DNA from 2 places in the Buttiauxella sp. WJP83 genome. Region 2 is predicted to be linked to the other one. Evidence: predicted binding sites of a transcription regulator. Region 2 holds the regulator's gene; the other holds the start of a gene.

Evidence for each region. Region 2 encodes PhoB, which activates phosphate uptake and scavenging genes when phosphate is short. Its sites were predicted from a motif close to CTGTCATAAAACTGNCNNAT; they were not measured.
Region 1: a site for PhoB is predicted at 1,810-1,829, ahead of OH773_RS10825 (phosphoethanolamine transferase). Genes of this name have one in related genera too.

What each region holds. Positions count from the first base shown of each region.
Region 1 covers NZ_CP110080.1:2,323,650-2,327,997, forward strand. The annotation lists gene OH773_RS10820 (autotransporter family protein) at 1-1,566, shown strand, start outside; gene OH773_RS10825 (phosphoethanolamine transferase) at 1,965-3,521, shown strand; gene OH773_RS10830 (autotransporter outer membrane beta-barrel domain-containing protein) at 3,646-4,348, opposite strand, start outside.
Region 2 covers NZ_CP110080.1:3,691,019-3,695,366, reverse strand. The annotation lists gene sbcC (exonuclease subunit SbcC) at 1-292, opposite strand, end outside; gene sbcD (exonuclease subunit SbcD) at 289-1,506, opposite strand; gene phoB (phosphate response regulator transcription factor PhoB) at 1,709-2,398, shown strand; gene phoR (phosphate regulon sensor histidine kinase PhoR) at 2,421-3,728, shown strand; gene brnQ (branched-chain amino acid transporter carrier protein BrnQ) at 4,132-4,348, shown strand, end outside.

The sequences.
Region 1 (4,348 bases), 1.4 Mb from region 2:
AACATTATCACCCTGAATAATGGCACTTTTTTAACGGGAAATATAACAGAACAAGGCATAAATAATACTTTAAATCTTGACAACGCAACGGTAACGGGTGCTGTTACAATGGGGGCGTATACAAATGCTGATACCGTAACCAGTTCAACAATAAACCTGTCAAACGGGACTTACAGAAATAATATTACTTCTGCCGTGGTCAACGGGGTTAATACTGATGATTCTTTGACGGTGAATGTTAATAACGGCGCTATGATTGGCGGTGAAACTGCCGAGACATCCCAGAAAATCACCGGTTTTGATCATGTAGACTTTAATATTAATTATGTTGATCCGTCACTGGTTAACACCGGTAAAGCCTCTTATTTCTTCTTTAATGAGGGCGAACAAGTCGCAATCGCTAATAGCATTAATGGCCGTTATATTGCGGACACGGTGCGCACCGGTTCCTACGTACTTGATCGCATCGGCTATACCGTTACGACAGATCCAGCAAAAACAGGCTATTACAGCATTGTTTTTGATGCTAATGAAATGCCACCGACGCCACTTAAACCACCTTCACCGCCGGAGCCACCAGCACCACCGGAACCAACACCACCGGCACCGGCACCAAAAACGCCAGCAATTGCCGCTGATTTGCAGGCTGCGCAGGCGGGTTTGTTAGCCTCTGATGAAATGATTCACCACATCGCCAACAGCATCACGCAGCATTTAGACGCCCGTCATATGGCCGAAAACGGCGCACAGACCAGCGCCAGCAATGTATGGTTAGACGGTATCTATTCAGGCGGGGATCGCACTGCTGGCGCTACGGAATATAGCAATGATATTTCCGGCTTCCAGTTGGGCGCGGATACTGCTTTCTTACTCTCCAACGGTGATACGCTGGCGATAGGTGCGGGTCTGGGTTATCTCCATAATGATCTGGATGTAACCAGCAGCGACAGTAGCAACGACATTAAAGGCAATTATTACAGCCTCTATGCGGGCTGGACGCAGAATCAACCAGAGGGTAAAAACTGGCACCTGTTTGCAGACACTACCGCAACCTATGGCGATATGAGCTATTCAGCCAGCGGCAAAGATGGCAAGTTGAGCGCGGGCAGTGATTATGATGGTCAGTCATGGTTATGGCAGGCTCGGCTCGGCGCACAGGTGAATCTTACTAACGACTGGTGGATCCAGCCTTATAGCGTATTGGGTTACAGCCAGACTAAAACCGATGGATACAGCGACGGTTACAGCCACGTTGCGGACGGTAAATACAAAGCAGGCTTTGCAGGTGGCGGCGCGAAAGCGGGTAAAACGTTCACCCTGAAAGGCGGCCAGACACTGCGCCCTTATGTTGAGGCTTCTTACGTGGGGCGCTTCTCTGAGGATACGCAATTCAAGACAAGCGATTACAGCTTTGACGGCCAAAACCTGAACGGCGGCAACATCGGCACCGGCCTGAATGTTAGCTTTACCAAGAATTTAAGCGCCACCGCGAAAGTGAATACCCTGATTGCAAGCGATGTGAAAAACGAAGTCAGCGGTTATTTAGGCGTAGCATATGAGTTCTAATTAACGCCGCATTCTGTAGCCCGGACGTAATCGTGAGCGATGTCCTTGATCTCTGCGACTGACAATGATTGCTGTGATGCCGTAAGGGAACATCTGTATATTCCGAACAGATGTTCCATAAATTCTACTTTAACGTACAGAATCCACCGAATTGCACAACCAGGTTGTGTGTCATTATGCGAAGAAACATGGCCACTAATAAAGTGGCCCCCTCCCCTGAATTTACATGATTTATATTGACATGGATCATAAAACAGAAAAATAGCCGCCGCAGCACATCCAATTGACACTAACATTTGAATCAATAAACAGCACATCCGCACCAACAGGCAGCTATCTCTGCATGTTGTTGATGGTGGTCACCAACAACGATGCATCTTAGAATAAGTTGATGATAAATGTATAAACCGTCATGGCTATATAAATATAACAAACGAGAAATGTTTACTATATTAAAGGATAACTTAGGATGGGTTATCCCGGCATTGATTTTATCAATACTCATACCGCTAAATACCGGGTACGAAAAACCCTTAAATATGGCGCTGACATTTATATCATTATGCATTGCAAGAAAAAATAAAATCGCATTCTACCTTACAATAATTTCATTTTTCATTATTTGCTTGTACATTCCTATAGGACATGATTTTGGGCAGATAAGCTTTGGTTATATTGCTTCCGCGTATCAAACCAATAAAGGTGAAATGACTGAATTTATCAAAGGCGTCAGCTCGACTGCTTTGCTGATGTTTTCTATCACTGTCTTTTTTTTGATTTTATATGTGATTAAAGGGAAAGGTTTTAGTAAAAAATCAAGTGTTATTTACCTTATATTGTTTTGCATTATTAATATCAAATCAATTCCAGCCAGAATGTTAGTATCTACTATTGGCTATAGCAACCAGTACACGGCAGAATTAAAGTCCCTTGAATCGCAAAAGAATATCCCTGATGATTTTACGACTTCTGCCAGTAGTAAAAAATATAAAAATATCGTTGTTGTTGTAGGTGAAAGTGCTGGTCGAGATTATATGTCATTATATGGCTATCAACATGATACTACTCCATGGCTAAAAAATGCACCTGGCTATTTCTTCGCGAATTATATTTCTGCGGCACCTGACACCTATCTTTCCCTGCCAAGAACAATGGCCATGAGCAATGGTGAAGATACTGACATTAAAAACAATGTCGTCGCTTTAGCGAATAAAGCTGATTTCAATACTTTTTGGATTTCCAATCAGGGGTATATTGGTGAGTATGATACGCTATCGACCGTTATTGCAGAGTATGCGCAACATAAAACTTTCTTAAAAAAAGGAGATTATGATTCTAACAATGCCGATGATATGCAGCTGTTGAATAGCCTGGAACAAATTGTAGACAATGAAAGCGGTCAAAAAGTGATATTTATTCACATGATAGGCTCCCATCCTGATCCGTGTGAAAGATTGAATGGTTACCCGGTCAACTTCAACGTTAAAAACAACAATGAAATAAACTGTTATCTGGCAAGTATTCAAAAACTAGATAGCTTTATCGAACGTGCAGTGTCAATCCTGAAGAATAAAGGAGAGAGTTACTCTCTGGTGTATTTCTCGGATCATGGTTTGACGGTCAGACAGAAATCACGTCATTTAATCTTTGGCCAGGACGTACAGTACATTCTGTTTGGTACGGATACCCGTTCTGTTCTGCATGGCAGAGAATTCAAACAAAATTACAACGCCCCATTCTTTATCATTGCCAGCGACATACTTACGCACAACACATATTATAATTACCTGAGCGCAAATAACTTTATGGCGATTTTTGAATGGCTGGCCGGATTTAGCTCAAATAAAATAAAGCCCTTATCACCCATAGAACATTCAGATGAGAATGTGTCCATTTATGATGGCGAGTCAATTATTCCTTATAACAGCCTGGCAGATATTGAAATCCTAAAGTAAGTGGATTAACGGGCCAATATAGAGTTGACCCTGACTTTTAACTAAAAGGGGTACATGTTTAACATGTACCCCTTTGTTCATGGTCAGTGAGTCTATCAGCGACGAGTCACATAACTGGGATCAGTTAGAAACTATACTTCGCACCAATCATGGCTGATGTATCACTGTATCCTTTATCGCCGATCTGCACGCCAACATTTCCCCATACGTTCAGATGAGTATTCAATTGACCTTCAACACCGGTTTTCAATTCACCAACATTACGTGCGCCCGCCTGGGAAATATTTATACCATCCATACGCGTTCCGAAATCATGAGTGTTGTGGATCCAGTTCGCTTCCACAAAGGGTTGGAAGCTGCGATTTTTGCCAGCATCCATTTTGTTGTGTCCTTTGAGGTAAGTGCGAACGCCCAGACGCGTCTGGATATTATCCTCTCCCAAAGCGCTCACCTTCGTCCCGTTACTTTCCTGATGGTCATCTGCGGTCACCCCCATCCAGATTGCCTGGGCCTGCGGTTGAATAAACCATTCATTCACAGAACCCTGGCTACCGCTATATTCACCCAGTTTGTGCGTATATCCCAGTTCGAGTGACGCGTTGATGCCGCTTGATTCATACGATTCGCCCTGAATATCCTGGCCTTTGACATCATTATTAAACCAGCCATATTGCGCCCAGCTATCCAGGTAAGCGCCCTGTTTCGTTTCGTCATTTTCATGCCAGGTCACGTACAACCCGGTGCTGTAGCCGCTTACCGATCCCTCAGAATGGTAGCCGGTGGCACTTGAGCGAGAATTGCTGTCATTACTGCCGTAACCTGCCATC
Region 2 (4,348 bases):
GGCTCCAGAATGCGCGGTAGGCTGTGCCTTTGACTTCAAACTCCACTTCCGCCAGACATTCGGCAGTGTCGCGGGTCATGAGATCATTTTGTGATTGTGAGACCGTGTTGAGACGCGGAGTTTTGTGATAAAGCGCGAGGCAGATAGCATCCAGCAGTGTTGTTTTTCCGGCCCCTGTCGGCCCGGTTATTGCGAACAAACCATTGCTGGCGAAAGGCTCGCGGGTGAAATCAATTTTCCATTCCCCTTTCAGGGAGTTTAGATTTTTTAACCGCAGGCTGAGGATTTTCATGCCTGTTCCTCCGCGTCATGCAGACTTGCCACGGTTTGGGCAAATAGAGTGCGTAAACGCTGTGCGCGTTCCTCTGTCGTCTCTTCCTGAACCAGACGGCGCTCAAAAACATCTTCTACCGTCAGTTCGCTCAGTGTTTCTTTGTGTTGTTGAGCAATGACACGCTCGCGCTGCTCACGGCTACGGCGCAGCAAAACGACTTCAACTGGCAGTGTTTCAGTCAGTTGCTGAATATGGCGCTGCATATCATGCAGATATTCGTCGGTGGCGATTTCGATGTCCAACCAGACTTTGGGGTCTGCGGGGGCATCGCGCCATTGAGCAAGCTGCTGTTCAATTTCGCCCAATGAACCTTTGATCACCGCTAAAGGCTGGCTAACAGGGACCGGAAGTGGGGTAACCTCACTCAATTTACCTTCTGCAAACTCAACCAGATAAACGCTTTTGACCTTACCGGTTTCGTCAAAACTCAACGGTATTGGCGAGCCGCTGTAGCGGATATGTTCGGTGCCACCAATTAATTGTGCGCGATGAATATGTCCCAGGGCGATGTAATCCGCATGCGGGAAATGCTGCGCCGGGAAGGCGTCTAGCGTGCCAATATAAATGTCGCGCACCGCATCCGTTTTCGTCACACCCACCGTGGTTAAATGCCCGGTGGCGATAATCGGCAGCTTCGCATCCGCACGTAAATCACACGCCGCGCGGAAACACTGCTGATAATGTTCGCTAATGGACTCCATTAATGAACGCTGCTTTTCGTGGCCGGATAAACCCGCCTGGCTGTTTTGAATATCGCGTGGACGCAGAAAGGGGATGGGGCACAGAATTGCCCCCGGCTTGCCATCTTTCTTATTGAGCACCATAGCTTGTTGGCTGGCATCGTGACGGGCGCTGGCGATGACATAAGTGTTAAGGCACGCCATTAATTCTCGCGATTCGTTAAGTGTTGCAACAGAATCGTGATTCCCCGCCAGAACCACCAGGGAACATCCGGTTGCCTGAAGCTGCACCACAAATCGGTTATACAGTTCACGGGCGTAGCTCGGCGGCGAGCCAGTATCGAAAATATCCCCTGCGACAATAATCGCATCCACATCATGAACGACTGCGGTATTGAGCAACCATTCAAGAAATGCCTGGTGCTCTGGACCGCGGCTTTTGGTATAAAAATTTTGACCAAGATGCCAGTCTGATGTGTGAATAATGCGCATAACCTATCCAGTGGCTTAAAAGCGAAGTCTCGATTATAAAGGGGTGAGGCGAAAAACGTCATATCTGTCTGTGTCATAAATCAAAATGATGAGTCATCAAACAGTCATGTATTTCATAAATCTGTCATAAATCTGACGCATAATGGCGCCGCATTGAAACAACAATTACACCTTTGGGTATCTTCCTTTAGCAGGGCGAATCATGGCGAAGCGTATTTTAGTCGTAGAAGATGAAGCTCCAATCCGTGAGATGGTGAGTTTTGTGCTCGAGCAAAACGGTTTTCAGCCTGTAGAAGCGGAAGATTATGACAGTGCAGTGAATCTGCTTATTGAACCTTTCCCGGACCTGATTTTACTGGACTGGATGTTACCAGGCGGCTCAGGTATTCAGTTTATCAAGCATTTGAAACGTGAGGCATTGACGCGTGAAATCCCCGTGATGATGCTGACGGCGCGCGGTGAAGAAGAAGATCGCGTGCGTGGCCTTGAAGTCGGGGCCGATGACTACATTACCAAACCGTTTTCACCCAAGGAGTTGGTAGCTCGTATTAAAGCTGTCATGCGCCGAATCTCCCCAATGGCGGTGGAAGAGGTGATTGAAATGCACGGGCTAAGCCTTGACCCGTCGTCACATCGCGTGATGACCGGTGAAAATCCTTTGGATATGGGCCCGACGGAATTTAAGTTGTTACACTTCTTTATGACGCACCCGGAACGGGTCTATAGCCGTGAACAGTTGCTTAATCATGTATGGGGCACCAATGTTTATGTCGAAGACCGAACTGTGGACGTCCATATCCGGCGGTTACGCAAAGCGCTCGAACACAGTGGACATGACAGAATGGTACAAACAGTACGCGGTACGGGTTATCGGTTCTCAACCCGCTTTTAACCCCTTAGCAGGAGAGTGACGCGTGCTGGAACGGTTGTCATGGAAAAGGCTGGTGATGGAGCTGGTGCTCTGTTGTATACCCGCCATCATTTTGGGCCTGATTTTTGGCTATTTACCTTGGTTTTTATTACTGGCAGTCACTGGACTGCTGGTTTGGCATTTCTGGAATTTGCTGCGTTTGTCGTGGTGGCTGTGGGTGGATCGCAGCATGACGCCTCCTCCCGGTCGCGGAAGTTGGGATCCGTTGTTATACGGCCTTCACCAAATGCAGTTACGCAATAAAAAGCGTCGCAAAGAGCTAGGCAATTTGATCAAACGCTTTCGTAGCGGTGCGGAATCATTGCCAGATGCCGTCGTACTGACGACGGAAGAAGGGACAATTTTTTGGTGTAACGGACTGGCTCAACAACTGCTGGGGCTACGCTGGCCGGATGATAATGGGCAGAACATCCTAAACCTGCTGCGTTATCCGGAATTTACCCGCTATTTGACGCAAAAAGATTTCTCCCGGCCATTGACGCTGGTGCTCAACAATGGTCGTCATCTTGAATTTCGTGTTATGCCTTACAGCGACGAACAGTGGCTGCTGGTCGCGCGCGATGTCACTCAGATGCACCAACTAGAAGGGGCGCGACGTAACTTCTTTGCCAACGTAAGCCATGAACTTCGTACACCGTTAACGGTGCTGCAAGGTTATCTGGAGATGATGCAGGATCAAGCGCTTGAAGGGCCGCTGCGTGAGAAAGCGCTTGGCACCATGCGCGAGCAAACTTCGCGCATGGAAGGGTTAGTGAAACAACTTTTGACGCTGTCAAAAATCGAAGCGGCTCCGGCCATGGTACTCAATGAAAAGATTGATGTGCCACTGATGTTGCGGGTGGTAGAGAGAGAAGCGCAAACTCTCAGCCAGCAAAGACAGACACTGCAATTCGATATTGATCCCTCGCTAAAAGTGTTCGGTAACGATGAACAGCTGCGTAGCGCGATTTCAAACCTGGTGTATAACGCGGTAAACCATACGCCGGAAGGGACGCACATTACAGTGGGCTGGAAGCGGGTGGCAGGCGGCGCGTGCTTTAGCGTGACGGACAGCGGGCCGGGTATTTCAGCGGAACATATTCCACGCCTCACCGAGCGCTTCTATCGCGTGGATAAGGCGCGTTCGCGGCAAACCGGCGGTAGTGGGTTGGGACTGGCAATAGTGAAACATGCTTTAAGCCATCACGATGCGCGTCTGAATATCGAAAGCCAGCCGGGCAAAGGTTCGACATTTTCCTTTGTGCTGCCTGAGCGGTTAATCGTTAGCGAAAAAGAAGTGCAGACAGAGTAGCTGAATGCTTCTGTGTCAAAAAAAACACAGGCCAGTATACTGGCCTGTGTTTTTTTTGTTCACTTGTAAATCAAAAACGCTTAATCGGTTATAATTTAACCACACAATAAACCATACTACTTTCTAACGGATAAACAAATATACTGACTTTAAGTCTAATTTAAGGAGATCAATCTGGTTTTAGGATCCCTTCTTGCCTTCATACGCTATAAGCGTTTTAATTGCGCCCCTGTGATTAGTAGACCGACTGGATTTGAGTGGTAATTCAAACAACTATTCTTCGCCACCGATCCCGGAAAGGATTTTTCGCTGTCGTCTCCACCGATCACCGCTTTTATGCCGAGTTAGTGGCATAAAAATTTGAATACTTTCAACACCACACATCCACAGGCTGCAAATATTTATGACCCATCATTTGAAATCTCGAGACATCCTCGCGCTGGGCTTTATGACCTTTGCGTTGTTTGTCGGTGCAGGCAATATCATTTTTCCACCCATGGTGGGGTTACAGGCGGGTGAACACGTCTGGATAGCGTCACTAGGCTTCCTGGTGACCGCAGTCGGTCTCCCGGTTCTGACTATCGTCGCCATTGCTCGTGTAGGCGGTGGCATTGATAGCC